DNA from 2 places in the Psychrobacillus sp. NPDC093200 genome. Region 2 is predicted to be linked to the other one. Evidence: predicted binding sites of a transcription regulator. Region 2 holds the regulator's gene; the other holds the start of a gene.
The links. Region 2 encodes NrdR, which represses ribonucleotide reductase genes. Its sites were predicted from a motif close to AACACNATATATNGTGTT; they were not measured.
Positions count from the first base shown of each region.

Region 1: the regulator NrdR is predicted to act here: its motif matches at 4,542-4,559, upstream of ACQKNZ_RS10135 (vitamin B12-dependent ribonucleotide reductase).

Region 1 covers NZ_JBNNVC010000002.1:500,413-508,860, reverse strand. The annotation lists gene efp (elongation factor P) at 1-204, opposite strand, end outside; gene ACQKNZ_RS10145 (M24 family metallopeptidase) at 220-1,284, opposite strand; gene ACQKNZ_RS10140 (hypothetical protein) at 1,355-1,774, opposite strand; gene ACQKNZ_RS10135 (vitamin B12-dependent ribonucleotide reductase) at 1,944-4,511, opposite strand; gene ACQKNZ_RS10130 (lipoate--protein ligase family protein) at 4,671-5,507, opposite strand; gene ACQKNZ_RS10125 (rhodanese-like domain-containing protein) at 5,610-5,993, shown strand; gene ACQKNZ_RS10120 (ATP-binding protein) at 6,189-7,325, shown strand; gene ACQKNZ_RS10115 (alpha/beta fold hydrolase) at 7,583-8,392, opposite strand; gene ACQKNZ_RS10110 (ABC transporter permease subunit) at 8,347-8,448, opposite strand, start outside.
Region 2 covers NZ_JBNNVC010000002.1:177,298-185,745, reverse strand. The annotation lists gene dnaI (primosomal protein DnaI) at 1-891, opposite strand, end outside; gene ACQKNZ_RS08520 (replication initiation and membrane attachment family protein) at 901-2,256, opposite strand; gene nrdR (transcriptional regulator NrdR) at 2,287-2,751, opposite strand; gene speD (adenosylmethionine decarboxylase) at 2,872-3,255, opposite strand; gene ACQKNZ_RS08505 (glyceraldehyde-3-phosphate dehydrogenase) at 3,524-4,528, opposite strand; gene coaE (dephospho-CoA kinase) at 4,650-5,240, opposite strand; gene mutM (bifunctional DNA-formamidopyrimidine glycosylase/DNA-(apurinic or apyrimidinic site) lyase) at 5,254-6,129, opposite strand; gene polA (DNA polymerase I) at 6,142-8,448, opposite strand, start outside.

The DNA.
Region 1 (8,448 bases), 320 kb from region 2:
TTTGTTATCGATTTGAGCTTTCTCCACTTTTTCTCCAGCACGGAAAGTTTTTTCATTCACAGAGCCGTTACGTAAGTTTCTCAGTTTTGAACGAACAAATGCAGCACCTTTTCCCGGCTTTACGTGTTGAAAGTCTAGAACACGGTAAAGAACGCCGTCTACTACGATTGTTAAACCTGTTTTAAAATCATTTACTGAAATCATTTAATTTCCTCCAAATTACGATAATATTAATAATTCTTTTGTAGAGTGTGTTAGCTTTTCTAGGCCATTCTCAGTCACGAGTGCATCGTCTTCTATACGAACTCCACCTATGTTCGGTAGATAAATCCCAGGTTCTATTGTAATAACCATGCCTGGTTCTAAAACAATGTCCGATCTGAATGATAATCCAGGTCCTTCATGAACTTCTAATCCGATACCATGACCAAGTGAATGGCCAAATGCTTCCCCGTATCCTTTTGAAGCGATATATTCTCGTGCGATCGCATCTGCTTCTTTTCCAGTCATTCCTGGTTTAACCTTTTCAAGAGCTAATAATTGAGCATCTAAAACTACTTGATAAATTTCTTTTAGTTTTTCACTCGGCTCTCCTACTGCAAGAGTACGGGTTGTATCAGAGATATAACCATTATAAAGAGCTCCGAAATCTAATGTAACAAAATCTCCAACTTCGATTACTTTGTCTGTTGCTACTCCATGTGGCAATGCAGAACGTGTCCCTGAAGCTACAATTGTATCAAAAGAAGAGGAAGTAGCGCCACGTTTACGCATAAAGAATTCCAGTTCATTCGAGACTTGTAGTTCCGTCATGCCAGGTTTTATGTAAGTCACAATATGCTCATATGCCTCATCAGCTATACGACAAGCTGCCTTTATTATACTAATCTCTTCGTCCGTCTTTATCAAGCGAATTTTTTCAACCACTCCCGACAAAGGTACAAGATCTGATGAAACAGCTTGCTTATATAATTCATAAACGCTGTAAGTCACATCATCTTTTTCAAAGCCTAGTGATTTAATACCCATTTCTGTTACTTGGTTAGAGACTTCCTCTAATAGAGTTTTAGTATGCTGAACAATACGAAAATCCTTCACTTGACTAGCAGCCTGTTCGGTATAACGGAAATCTGTGATAAACACTGCATCATCTTTAGATACAATTGCGACACCTGCCGTACCAGTAAAGTCGGTAAGATATCGTAGATTGTACCCGTTTGTGATTAATAATGCATCCACGCCTCTTTCTTCTAATGCTAAACGCAGCTTTTCTAATTTCATCATTAGCCCTCTTCTCATTATCAAAATAAACTCTATTGTCTATTTTATCATAGGAAAGGGAGTGGGTAAATTTTCATTTTCCAATCGGCTGATCCTTGGAATGGAATATGGCTGACTCCATTAGAAATCGCACACCTATAACGACGATGCAAATAAAGGGAATGGATGTTTTTTTTATCGTTTTAATCATTGTAGCATCACTAATCAGCCACTCTACGATAAATGCTAGTATAATCCCAAAAATGATACTTGAAATAGCAACTGGAACTTTCGCTGTCAAAATACTTATATAATAAATCACTAAACTTATTGCCCAAATAACTAGAAACAAAACTAACCAGCGAAGATAAACATTTGTATCATCGAACATCTCGAAGGATTTTGAATAACCTACTGGATTCCATTTAACAAAGTGAAATAAATGTAAAAATTTAAGCAATGCAGTAACTACAACAGCAGCTGCTAAGCTCGTAAAAAAAGATAAACTTTTCATGCACAACATCCTCCTTTTTAATCAGTTTGTGCCTTTCCTAGTTTTACTAAACAAAATAAGAAAAACATTTCCTATAGAAGATTCATAAAAAAATAAGTCTTTAAAGCAGTAGTTTTACATGTAAAAAAAGAGCATATGCAGAATCTGCATATGCTCTCTTCTATAATATTTACAGTCCACATTTTAGCTGTGCATTGCAATTTGTACAAGTGTTACATCCACCCATTTCCTCTACCGTACCTTTACGACAGACTGGACAAGTGTTTCCAACTTCAGATCCTATTGTTACGTTTGTAGAACGTAAATCCTGAATCGTATCGATCAAGACAATCGGACGTTTTTCCATTACTTTTTCTTCTTTTACTGCATCATCATCTACTGTGTTTTCTTCTGCTTTTAGCGTTAATACCTGTGAATCACGACTTCCATCTACGTAAACTGTTCCACCTTTTGCTCCACCGCTATACAATCGCTCATAAACTGCCTCTACTTGTTCTACAGTATAGCCCCGAGGTGCATTTACTGTTTTCGAGATAGAGCTATCAATCCAACGTTGGATGATACATTGCACATCTGCATGAGCTTCTGGTGGTAATTCCATGGCAGTAACAAACCAGTTTGGCAATTCATCTTCTTTTACAGTTGGATTTGCATCTAAATATTCCTGTACGATATCCGCTTTTACTTCGATAAACTTACCTAAACGGCCACTTCTGTAATACGTGAATGAATAATAAGGCTCTAATCCTGTAGATACTCCAACCATTGTTCCAGTAGAGCCAGTAGGAGCAACCGTTAATAAATGAGAATTACGAATTCCCTTTTCAAGCACTGCTTCACGAATATCTTGGGGCATAGTTTGCATAAATCCAGTTTCCGTAAATGCCTTACGAAGTCTGTTCGTTTCTTCTACCGTCTCTCCAGTCAAGAATGGGAAGCTTCCTCTTTCGCTTGCAAGCTCCGCAGATGTTTCATAAGCAGCTACAGCAATTGTCTTAAAGATTTCGTCCACAAGGAGATTACCTTCCTCCGAACCATACTCTTTTTGGCAATAGATTAAAAGGTCTGCTAATCCCATAACTCCAAGACCCACACGTCTTTCTCCTAGAGCTTGAATTTTGTTCTCTTCTAAGAAATATGGAGTAGCATCGATGACGTTATCTTGCATACGAACACCAACACGAACAGTTTCTTTTAATGCTTCAAAATTTACTGTTTTAGTATCTTTGTTAGCAAATTGCGCTAGGTTTACTGCTGCTAGGTTACAAACTGAGTATGGTGCAAGTGGTTGTTCTCCACATGGGTTTGTAGCGACAACTTTTTGTCCATATGCAGTTGCATTCGTTTTTTCGTTAGCATTATCGATAAAGAACACACCTGGCTCTGCAGAATAAGTTGCACAGATATTGATCAGGTTCCATAATTCTTTTGCTTTCACTGTACGGTATGTACGAACCTTGTAGCCCATACGCTCCCACTCGCGAACGTCACCAATTTTATGCCAGTTTTCATTATAGAAGGTCATTTCTTCTTCTGTATAGGATTCTGTTGCTGGGAATCGAAGGTCGAAGTTCCCGTCCTCTTCCACAGCCTTCATGAAATCATCTGTAAGAGTTACAGAAATGTTTGCTCCAGTTAAAAACTCAGGGTTATGAACTGAGAAAGTACCTCCGTCACGCAGTTTTGTTTCTGCATCGCGGATAATCTCATCGCTGAAGCCTCCTAAGCCTGGAATGTTTTTATAGTTAACAATTCCCTGGTACATAGCTTCTTCTTGTGCAGTAAGAGGCTTAAATTTAAGCTTGTCCTTTGCAAGTTGTTTAATGGTTTCATCCTTAGTGTTCTCGATTAAAAAGCGAAGAATACGTGGATTTTGCATTTTAGAAATGATAAATTCCGCAATATCTGGATGCCAATCCGCAAGCATAATCATTTGTGCTCCGCGTCTTGAACCACCTTGTTCTACTAGGTGAGTAAGTTTAGCAATATCATCTAACCAAGATACAGACCCTGATGATTTACCGTTTACACCACGAGCCAATGTATTACGTGGACGAAGAGTAGAACCATTTGTACCTACTCCTCCACCGCGACTCATGATTTCCATTACTTGTTTACGGTGATCACTGATTCCTTCACGTGAGTCAGCAACAAAAGGCATAACATAGCAATTGAAGTAAGTTACATCTGTTCCTGTACCCGCTCCATATAATACTCGTCCAGCAGGTATAAATTTAAGGGAAACTAATTGTTGATAGAACTTTTCAAACCATTCAACTCTCTTTTCTTCCGTTTCTTCTACAGAAGCAAGTCCAGTTGCATTACGCTTAGCAATTTGTTCATAATAAACCTCTAACGGTTTTTCAATTACACTCAAAGGACGGCGAACGATGCCTGATTTTATCTTAGAGCTATCATCTATTGCACTGCGATAGTCTTCTTCGATTAATACTTCCGCCGTTTTATCTTCATCGTTAATAGAGACAATATAACCGAGACCTCTAGCAGGAAACTTAGGGTCTTCCTTTACTGTTAAAACGACAAAATCTCCTACTTTTAGCGTTTTCTTTTCAGTATCCTTGAATGAATATCTGTCAATCATTACCAATCGAGATACACCTTTGTGTGTTAGATTCATATCTTCTGTTATTGGATGGACTTGAGGAAATAATTCGATATCTCGATTTAATTCTTTTACATTTAATTTCATATTAGTTTCATTAGTAGTAGTTACCAATTGTTTTTCCTCCTTTCTACAACTCGTATTGACACAAGATGTAGTAGCTTTATATATCATACGGTACTACATATAGAGGTGTAAAGTGATTTAATTTGGCAAATTAAATTTTAAGCATTAATTCCTATTCCTCATTTTGACCATATGCCTTTAAGACTTTTATTTTTTAAAATTCCATTCGTCATTTGCATAACGCCGTTTTTCCAACGTTTTCACATATTCAATTTGTTTCTCATTTAAGCTAAATGGCACCAATTCAACATTTAAAGCTTCTGAAAATCCATCCCTAAAAGCAACCTTGCATATGTCTATAGGTATCGGTTTTTGTAATAATTTGTTTATAGCGACAGCTTTTTGATTTATACTTTTTTTCACCTTTTCACGTGCTTCATCCGTAGAAAATTTAAAAGTTTGAACTAGTTTCTCATCGTCTAAATCTAAAAGTATCGCTCCATGCTGTAATATAACACCTTTTTGTCTAGTTTGAGCACTACCTGCAACCTTTTTACCTTCCACCACTAGCTCATACCAACTAGGTGTGTCAAAGCAAACGGCAGTTTTAGGATTCTTTAGAGCTTGTAGCTTATCAGGAGTGTTAGGAATAGAAAAGTAAGCTTCTAATCCAAGACTCTGAAATCCTTTCAACAGTCCCTCACTGATTACTCGATATGCCTCCGTGACTGTTGCTGGCATATCTGGATAGTCTTCCGAAACAATGACGCTATATGTAAGTTCATGCTCATGAAGAACTCCTCGCCCACCTGTTGGTCTTCGAACAAATCCTAAACCAAGCCTGCGAACTGCTTCCATATCTATCTCTTTTTCTACCGATTGAAAATAACCAATTGATAGAGTTGCAGGATTCCATTCGTAAAATCGAATCACAGGTGGAATCAAACCTTCACTATGCCAGTCTAGAAGTGCTTCGTCAAGCGCCATATTATAAGATGGGGCGCACGGACCTGAATCAATAAAGTACCATTTTGTTTTTTCCAAACTTCTCCCCCCTAACAACGCTATTCATTTTACCAAAATGATTGAATTGTATCTAGCAAATCTTTTATAATAGATATTGGAAGTATAGAAAGGGGAAAGACCGTGTTAGAGACTCTTTATATTATCATAGCAATATTGGTCGTATTATTAGTTTATGCTGGAATTTCAGCATACCGACTAAAGAAAACAGTTACAAACCTTACGCAGGAACAATTCATCGAGGGTTATCGAAAAGCTCAGTTAATCGATGTGCGTGAACCAAAGGAATTTGATGGAGGTCATATTCTTGGTGCAAGAAATATACCATCATCTCAATTGCGTCAACGTCACAAAGAAATTCGACCAGATAAGCCAGTATATCTTTATTGCGGAAATGGCGCAAGAAGTGGACGCGCAGCCATGTTCTTAAAGAAAAAAGGCTACACGCAGCTTAACCAATTACAAGGTGGTTTTAAAAGCTGGACTGGAAAGATAAAATCCAAATAATATAACATAAGGTTCTTCTTACCAAGAGGAACCTTTTTTGTTTAGAGCTTTTACATAGGGGGATTGGCTAATGAAGGTATTATTTTCTAACGAAGAACAATTTAGAGAGTTACACCCAAACTATGAGGATTTTGCTATTTTACACGGAGAGTCATTAAGCTCTTAAATGAAAATTATGAGGGCAATTGGCAATTAGTGGATATAGGAGATCATATAATTCAATTAGATAACAGTCTAATCGAAATGATGGAAAATGAACTGATTCAATACAAAATTTTAGGAAATATTTATGAAGCAAAGCCATTAAGTAAAATTGCCAATAAATCTTCACTTTCGATGGAGAGCAAGCTAGAGATTGTCAGTACCTTTGAAAATACGGTTATTTTATTTCCTGAATATCAAGTGGCTGTAACGATGGCCTTTAATTTTTCGGGAGGGAATGCTTGGCCTGAATATTTTTTCTTTTCCACTTCCCCTGAAGGTGCCCTTTACTTTTTAGAAGAAATAAACGAAAAGCTACGTGAACTTCTCATGCAATCTGTCACCTATTTGGTAGACACGGAACACGGGGTACAACGAAGAAAATATGGGGAGCAAGCTGCCGTTCAAAGAGAGGAAGTTTTACTCGAGAACCATATTAAACAAGATATTTTTCGTTCTATCGATGAATTTTTTAATGAGGACGGTCATTTTTTCAAGGAATACGGTCTTCCATACAAAAGGGGTATCTTACTTTATGGTTCCCCCGGCAATGGAAAAACAACATTAGTTAAATCTATAACAGGATCTACAAAGGCTCCGGTGGTGTATTGGCAAATCACTGAATTCACAGGAAGCCATTCAATCCAAGAGGTTTTTGGGATAGTTACAAGATTAGCACCAGCTATTCTTGTAATAGAGGATATTGACTCGATGCCTGAGTATACACGCTCCGTCTTTTTAAACACGCTAGACGGAACACAATCTCGCGAAGGGCTATTTATCATTGGAACCACTAACTACCCTCAAAAGATTGATCCTGCACTTATTAACCGAGCTGGAAGATTTGATCGTGCCTATGAAATTCCTTCACCACCGCAAAAGGTAAGAGAAAATTACTTACGTAAGGTAGATAAAAAGAAGATTTTTACTGAAGAAGTATTGACAGATATAGCTAAACGTTCAAAGGGCTTATCTGTTTCCCAATTAAACGAATTGTACATGTCCATTGCATTGAATTGGCATTACGATGGGGAGCTTGGATACGAAAAACGTATTAACGAATTAATTCAACAAAACAAACGTACTCTTAAAAATGACTGGGAAGAGGACGATCATTCTATCGGCTTCTAATTTCTGCATAAACACTCCTGGATTTTAGTAGGAGTGTTTACTTTATTTATATAACTTTATATACATAATAAATGTATGAATATTATATTTCGACTTGAAAAAATATTGAGTTTCTTCTATATAGAATGATATATAGTTTATGAGAGAGACATCATACTTAAAATCGTCCTATTATATGCGCAGAATGGAGATATTACCTCCCGCTCCATCTCTAGTAATTAAACGAGAGACTATCTAATCGATAGACGAATATTACTTCAGTTTATCTCTGGAGTACTCCCACTTCTCTTTATTTCCTCCGTGTTTGTAAGTACATTCCCTCCCTTCAACCAATTTTCTAATATATCATTGAAAAATTCTGGAGCTGCTAATGGAATTCCATGGCCTATACCACTAATAGTAATCGCATTTGCACAATCATGTTTGTTTAATAGGTCTCCCGCCGAATTTTTCATCACTTTTTTTTCTTTATCTCCAACAGTTATTAATAGTCTAGTTTTTACATTAGAATATTCGAATGGAATATGAAAGGACATATTCTCCTCAAGAACTCTTGTAAGGGTGTTTAAAGACATTTGGTTGCTCTCTGTGAAGTATTGTTCAAATCTATCTTCTCCTATATACAAAGTCTTTGCTTGGAGCTTAGAAAAGGTTCTACTCTTTATGAACGGATAAGTTAACTTTAACGAAGGTTTAACCATTTGCTTTCCAAGCGGTATCTTTCTTACGAGTGCACTATTAATCATTGCACAGTTTATTAAACTTTTGTTAATACATAGCATTTGAATAGCTATTTGTGCTCCTAACGAAAAACCAACAACAATTTTCTTCTTATCTTCATGCTGTTCCTGAAGTAAATGTATGAGTTGAAAAGCGCAATCCTCTATAGAGACAAATTCGCTCTCATTATTTTGGCCATGACCAGGGAGATCTGGTACAATACAATGATAGTTTTCTTTAAAGTACTGAACCTGCTTATCCCACATCCACCCCGCTACTCCTCCACCATGTAGAAATAGGATTATTTCGTCGTTTTCTTGGCCAAATTCCTTGTAATATAGGACCATTTTATTTCCCGCCTTTTCTTTTGTCCTCCAGACTGTAATTGTTTATCTGAGATGCC
Region 2 (8,448 bases):
TGCTTTAATCCGCTCCATAATACGCCCTGCCTTTACTACCTCTTTTTCTCCACGTTGCGTGTAGGAAAGATGATGTTGTAATTCATCGTAGTTAAAGTTCGAGGACATAAACGTCGGGAGTTGCTCTGACATTCTATAATGGAGAATTGTTCCTATAATCTCATCTCTTGTCCAGCTAGACATGGTTTCCGCTCCAATATCGTCAAGCATTAGCACTGGGGCCTTTTTCACAAACTCTACTTTTTCAGGTAGAGACTGATCTTGTATCGCTTGTTTCATTTCTCGCAGAAATTCCGGCACATATACAACGACAGAATGAATATGTCTAGCGGCTAGCTCGTTGGCTAATGCGCCTAATAGATAGGATTTACCAACACCAAACTTACCGTAAATATAGAGTCCTTTAGCTGGCAAGACATTTGTTCTTTCCCATTCGTTCAAGAAGTCTTTAGCAGCCCTTACCGCAACTACCCTACTGTCATCCTGTAAATCTAAACTTGAGAGACTCGCCTCCATCACTTCTTTAGGCATATGAATGCTGTCTATCATAGAGGTTACTTTTTTACGTTCATCCTCTATTACTCCTCGTTTACACCTTACATATTCTACATCTATTAGGTTTCGATCTAACACTAGCTTCGGCTCATAGCCCTTCATAAAGTTCGCACACTGCTCTAGCGAGGGACATTCATTACAATCATGAGACTGAGATTTATATTCATATAGCTTACTCAAGCTTCGACTTATTACCTGTTTCGAGATATCTTCGGAGTTTTCTTCTATAAATCCTTGTATACCCGGATCCTCCAATACTTCTTGCTGTAATTCGTCCAATCGAGAAGTAAATTCGGGAGTAATCACTCTTTTGAGTGTTTCATTGATTCGCTCCATTTTATTCACCTACCTTTTCTTCATACCTAGTTCTTCTAGTAATTTTTGTCTCTCTGCATCAATATCCTGAATTCCATTTGTTTCTTTTCCTGACTGTTTCAGCTCGTCATCTTTTTTATAAAACCAATCTGGCACCTTTTCTTCCCTAGTAGGTTTTTTCGAATAGGATTTCTGTTTAGAGCCTTCATTTTTCCACTTCATATATTGCTCATGCTCATTTCTTGCGAGCTCCATAGCTTCTTTAGCCGTTTTGATATCCTTACGCATCCAGTGTGATGCAATCTTCTCTGCGTAATTCTTTGTTAGTTTCATGTCCGTTCGCAGAAGAACGTATTGTAAGAGGACATTCACTACACCAATTGGCATTTTATAATGTGTGACAAAATAATTGGCTAACTGAACATCTGCAAGTATAGGCTCTTTTCCATTAGCAATATCCTTTAAAACCTTTGCAGGAGCAGTTGTTTCCAAATATTGAATCAACTCTTCCTCTTTCGTTAGCTTTTTCTCTACATTCTGTATTGGTTTCTCTGATAGCTCTATTTTTTGAAGAACTGGGGCAGTTCGAGAAACTGTTAGCTTATAATACTCGGCACATGCTTTTTTCAATCTAGCATCAGAAAGATTGAGATCATCATCCAATGCCAAAATAACAACCTTTTGCATTTCTATTGGTGATAAATTATACAAAAAAGCCAATTTCGCAATTATTTCTCTTGCTTCCAATGTCATTGCTGACTTGGGCACCAACTGTTCTGATAACCCTTCCTGCAATAAAACAAAGTCAAAATCTTCATAATAGAACGGTACAGAATTATTTCGTTTCTTTGATTGAAATTGCTCTTGCGTTGATATCGAAGTACCCGTTTTTGTTGATGGCTTAAAGACATCAACAAACGTTCTAGAAACATCTGTGAACTCTTCATGCCAGTTAGGCTTTTGTATGTAACGGTTTCTTAGCTGTTTATATGCATTTTCCCCAATTTTATTTAGTAAAAACATAGATAATAAGGGATCCTTTAAAAAGGACTCTGCATCTAAAGGAGCCTCGAGCTCATAATAGAAGGTTCTTCCTTCCTCAGTTGACTTTTGCCAAGTACGAAGCAAGCCTATTGCTTCCAGGGCAATTCTAGCCTGAAAAATTTTACCTAGTGACAAACCTAAGACGTTTAATAAATGATAATGCGTCCATTGTTCGTTATCTTTCATCTCTCCATCAGCCCATAAAGTCAAGTAGAGACTAATACTTTCAGCACCTACTATCGGCTGATAAAATAACGTCAATAACTGACGATCATAATCAGAAAAAGAATATGGCAAGCGAATCATATATGTATCTGTTGAATGTAGCTCCTTATATAACATCACTTGTTAACCTACTCTCTAATTAATAACTTATAATGAAGGGTTCTTTTTCAATATTTCCTTTAATTCATCGATGAATACATTGATATCCTTGAATTGACGATAAACGGAAGCAAAGCGAACATAGGCAACTTCATCGATTTCAGCAAGCTTGTCCATGACTTTTTCGCCTACCTCCTCTGATTTCACTTCAGAGTTACCAGTTCTTCTTAGCTCCTTCTCAATATAAAACACGATCTCCTCTAATTGGTCAAGTGCAACGGGCCTCTTTTCACATGCACGAATTAATCCACGTAATATTTTTTCACGACTAAATTCTTCTCGTGAGCCATCTTTCTTTACTACAATTAATGGAGTCTCCTCTACTTTTTCAAAAGTCGTGAAGCGGAAACCACAGTCTTCGCACTCTCTCCTTCTTCTAATCGCTTTGTTATCGTCTATAGGTCGTGAATCGACTACTTTAGTGCCATTAAATTGACATGCTGGGCATCTCATAGAACCTCTCCTAAATCTTATCTATAATTTTGTATTCCTATTATAACAATTTTTTCTCATAAAATCGAAAAAGCAGAGGAATAAGTTCCTCTGCTCACTCATTTAGGCATTATGTTTCATTTACGCTTGAACTGTCATGCGTTCTTGAGGTGTCTTAACTGGCCCCATACCACGTGGCATTTCCAGCGTTTCGCGCGTTCCAGCATTAAGAGCATCTGCGATATAGTTAGCTGCGATTGATGGATCTAAATCACCACAAGTATACACATCAATGCTTGCATAACCGTGCTCTGGAAAGCTGTGAATCGTTAAATGCGATTCGGAAATAATAACGACTCCACTTACACCTTGTGGTGCAAATTTGTGAAAAGCAACTTCTCTTACCTCTGCACCAGATTTTAGTGCAGCATCAACAAATGTTTGCTCGATAAATTGCATATCGTTAAGTTTGTCGAAATCGCACTCCCATAGTTCTGCAATAATGTGACGTCCCATTGTCTCCAATGTCCGTTTCCCCCTTTGATTAGTTTTATTTTTAACATCAAAGTTGACTACCACGGGGGAAAGTTAGTCCAAAGAGGTCCTAACCCTTTAAGTAGTCCATGTACTAGAAGTACACGATTCCCATTATAAAACAGTTTTTTTAATAATGCAATATAAAAAATCCTCTTTCTACTAATTCTAGAAAGAGGATGGAAATATGTTATTAACAGGAGATAAAAATTATTTATACGCAAAGAATAGCTAAAATTAGCTGTCTAGAAATTGACGATTAAAGACCACTTGCTACTTTTTTAGTAAGGTCAACTACTCTTGCAGAATAGCCCCATTCATTATCGTACCAAGCTAGAACTTTAATTTTTGTTTTGCCAATTACCATAGTCGTCAAACCATCTACCGTACTAGAATTAGTAGTTGTATTGAAATCAATGGAAACTAACGGCTCATGAGTTATTCCTAAAATACCCTTCATAGAACCTTCAGCTGCTTTTTCGAAGGCAGCATTTACTTCTTCAGCTGTCACTTCTTTTTGAACATCCACAACTAAATCAACTAAAGAAACATTAGGAGTAGGTACACGCAAAGCCATCCCATGAATCTTCCCTTCTAGCTCTGGTAGGACCAATGAAAGTGCTTTCGCAGCACCGGTCGATGTTGGAATAATCGATTGTCCACATGAGCGTGCCCGTCTTAAGTCTTTATGTGGGTTGTCTAAATTATTTTGGTCATTTGTATATGCATGAACCGTAGTCATTAAACCATTTTCAATTACAAATGCATCATTCAATACTTTGACAACTGGCGCTAAGCAGTTTGTTGTACAGCTTGCATTTGAAATGATTTGGTGATTTTTCACATCTAACTTATCTTCGTTTACACCAATAACAATCGTTGCATCTTCATTTTTGGCAGGTGCTGTAATTACAACTTTCTTCGCTCCTGCTTTCAAGTGACCAGAAGCTTTTTCACCATCATTAAATTTTCCAGTGGATTCAATAACGATATCCACGTTCAATTCTTTCCATGGTAACTTTTCAGGCTCACGTTCATTTACGATTTGTACTTTTTTACCGTTAACGATTAAAGCATTTTCGCCTATTTCAATTTTTCCAGTGAAAGTGCCATGCGTAGAATCATATCTAATTAAATGAGCTAAAGTTTCTAATGGGTATCTCGCATTGATAGCTACTACATTTAAATCCTCTTGTACGATTGCTTGGCGAAATACCATTCTCCCGATTCGTCCAAAACCATTGATTGCAATTGAAGCTGACATATAATAAGTCCTCCCGTAACGTGTGATACTTTTTGTTTTATAATCATGCATTAGTATAACACATTTTTAGAATTATGTAGCCTTAAAATAGCCCATTTTAAAATTCACTATTTTCAAATAATTATTTTTTCCAAGATTTTAAAATTTTTTCTAATTGCTCCTGAGTAGACTCTAAAGTACCATTATTATAAATAACAGCATCTGCACCCTTTTCCTTTATAGAGAGCGGCAGCTGTGATTGGATTCTTGCCTTTGCTTCCTCCATAGAATAATTGTTTCTTGCCATTAGCCTATTCAATTGCGTTTCTTCTGATACAGTTACAACAATAATCTTATCGACATAGGATTGTAGTCTACTTTCAAATAGTAAGGGAATATCCATAATAATAGTTGGGTAACCCGCTTCCAATAGCTCTTCCTTTTGCCTCATCATCTCAGCTCGAATGGCTGGGTGCATTATGTCATTTAGCTGCTTTCTTTTAGCGGGCGAGGAAAAAATGATTTCTCCAAGTTTTGGACGATTTAGATCTCCATCTGAAGTTAGTATATCTTCCCCAAACACATTTATAATCGCTTGTAAGGTTTCGGTCCCTTTCTCAACTACGACTCTTGCTACAAGATCAGCATCAATAATTGGATAGTTCATTTCCTTTAACATATTTGATACAGTACTTTTACCGCTAGCAATACTTCCTGTCAAACCAATAATCATGATGAATCCTCCGTTACTTTTGGCACGAACCACAATAGGTAGATGTTCGACCGGCAATTGTTTTCTGCTTGGTTGGTTTCCCACAGATTGGGCAATTTTTTTTGCTATACATTTGCAGTCTATGTTGCATTGTTCCTGCTCCCCCATTTATAGAGCGATAATCCGAGATGGTACTTCCACCATTTTCAATACTGTCTAATAGCACGGCGACAATTTCATGGAACAATTGAATTTTTCTTTCCTTGCTAATTCTTTTTACTTTTCGAGCAGGATGAATTCTAAGATTAAATAACGCCTCTGTTGCATATATATTGCCACAACCTGAGACTACATGGCCATCCATGATGAATTCCTTAATCGGTTTATTTTCGTATCGTGGGAGAAGGCTCATATTTAGGTAATGGTCTAGCGCTCCTTCGTCAAAAGGCTCAGGAGCCATTAGCAGTAACGGCGGATAATCTGCTTCAGTTTCTAACAGACGCAGTTCACCAAACCGACGTATATCGGCATATACAAGCATATCACTCTCATCAAAATGAAGCGTAACATGACTATGCTTCTTAAACTTTTCCTCCATGATGTCATCAAGACTTCGTACATAGAACCAAGCACCTGACATGCCAAGATGGGAGACAAGCAAAAATGATTCTCCGTCTTGATTTTTTAAATGAAAGTAAATATATTTAGAGCGGCGTTCTATTCGAACAATCGCCATTCCGGGAAGAGCAGACTGGAAAGATTCCACGTCTGCCCCCTTAATGATTGCTTCCTTCCCATTTTCCTTTGAATGAATAATAGTAGGGGAAACATCTACTGATTTAATCAATTTTCCCGTAACAACTGGCTGAAGTCCTCGAACTACCCCTTCAACCTCTGGTAATTCCGGCATACTTAAAACTCCTTACTTTGTATCGTACCAAGATGATCCATATGCATATTCAACTTTTAAAGGCACATTTAATTTAATAGCTGATTCCATTACTTCCGGGACAATTTTTTCTAATAGAGCTATCTCCTCTGGAGGAGCCTCAAAGATTAGTTCATCATGCACTTGCAGGAGCATTTTTGTTTGCATATTTTCTTTTTCTAATCGTTCAGCCATATCAATCATTGCTTTTTTAATGATATCGGCTGCACTTCCTTGGATAGGCGTATTCATCGCCGTACGCTCTGCAAAGCTTCTCAAGTTAAAATTAGAGCTTGTAATCTCAGGTAGATATCTTCTTCTATTTAAAATAGTAGTAACAAAACCTTTTTGTTTCGCTGTTTGTATACTTTCATCCATATATTCTTTCACGCCTGGAAAGCTTTTTAAATACTTGTCGATAAAAACAGCCGCTTCTTTGCGTGTAATATCTAGGCTTTGAGAAAGACCATAGTCACTAATTCCATAAACAATTCCAAAATTTACAGCCTTCGCAGCACGGCGCATATTCGAGTCAACCTCTTCTGCCCCTACATGAAACACATCCATAGCAGTTTTAGTATGAATATCCATATTATTGTTAAATGCTTCGATTAGATTATCATCCTCCGACATATGAGCAAGCACACGTAACTCGATTTGGGAATAGTCAGCTGCAAACATCACCCATTCTGGGTTAGATGGAACAAACGCTTTACGAATCTTTCTTCCTTCCTCGATACGGATAGGTATATTCTGTAAGTTAGGGTTAACAGAGCTTAAACGTCCTGTTGTAGTAAGCGCCTGCTGATATCTTGTGTGGATTTTCCCATCATCAGTGTGGATCTCTTTTAGGAGACCTTCGATATAGGTTGAATTTAATTTTCCTAACTGACGGTATTGTAGAATTTGCTCTATGATTTCATGCTCATTTGCAAGCTTCTCTAATACATCGGCTGCTGTAGAATAACCTGTCTTAGTTTTCTTAATTGGCGGTAGTCCTAGTTTTTCAAAAAGAATCACTCCAAGCTGCTTAGGAGAATTGATATTAAATGCTTCCCCTGCTAGGGCATGAATGTCCTTTTCAATTTGTTGTAGCTTGATCTCTAAATCATGACCCATTTCTACAAGAACTTGCTTATCTACCTTTACTCCATCCGATTCCATCGTTCCTAAAATAGAAGCAAGTGGCAATTCCAATTCCTTATATAGCTTAAATTGTTCATTTTCTTTTAATTTCTTTTCTAAAATAGGCTTTAAATGCCAAATAGCCAAAGCCTTCCTAGTAGCATGCTCTGCCAGTTTCTCTTGCTCTGGAACAGATTTTTTTGCTCCCTTTCCATATATCTGCTCGTTGCTTAATACATTATAATAACCATACTCTTTTCCAATAGATGCAACATCGTCTGCAGATAATGAGGCATTATCAATATATGCTGCCAGCGTTAGGTCAAACTCTACTCCGGAAATGCTAACTCCATGCTTTCTACTTACCGCTTGTGTCGCCTTGGAGTCCACTACATATTTTGTCTTCGACTCATCCTCAAGCCATGTACAAAATTCTTTTGAATGAAAAGCAGCTTCCCCTGGAACAAAATAGGATTGCTCTCCATCGGATAAAGCGATTCCTAATAAATCCGCTGTATGGTATTGTTCATCATATAATTCTAAGTGAAGAGACATTTCATCCTTTAATAAAGTGAAATCTATTTCCTTTACTATTTCAAATTTCGTTTCAGTAGTAGATTGCTCTTCCTCCACATATTCCGTTTTTTCTAATAAAGTTTTAAAGGATAGTTCCTTCCATATAGAGATCACTTCATCCATGTTAGGTCCGCTATAAGTGATATCTTCAAGTGAAACTTCAATAGGAGCATTTGTCTCAATGGTAGCGAGCACCTTACTCATCTTCGCCTGTTCTTCATTAGCGACAAGCTTCTCCTTTAGCTTAGCACCGCTAACAGAGTCAAGTGCCTTATATAGATTTTCGACAGAGCCATGCTCCTTTAATAGTTTAATCGCTGTTTTTTCTCCTACACCTGGAACTCCTGGGATATTATCGGAAGCATCTCCCATCAATCCCTTCATATCAATGATTTGAAGCGGGGTTAGTCCGTATTTTCCCTGAACATGCTCCGGTGTATATTTCTCTATATCTGTTATTCCTTTTCTTGTAATGTAAACAGTCGTGGAGTCTGTAGCTAGCTGAGTTAAATCTTTGTCCCCTGACACAATGACTACTTGCTGACCCGTAGTCTCCGCCTGGCGGCTAAGCGTTCCTATAATATCGTCTGCCTCATACAT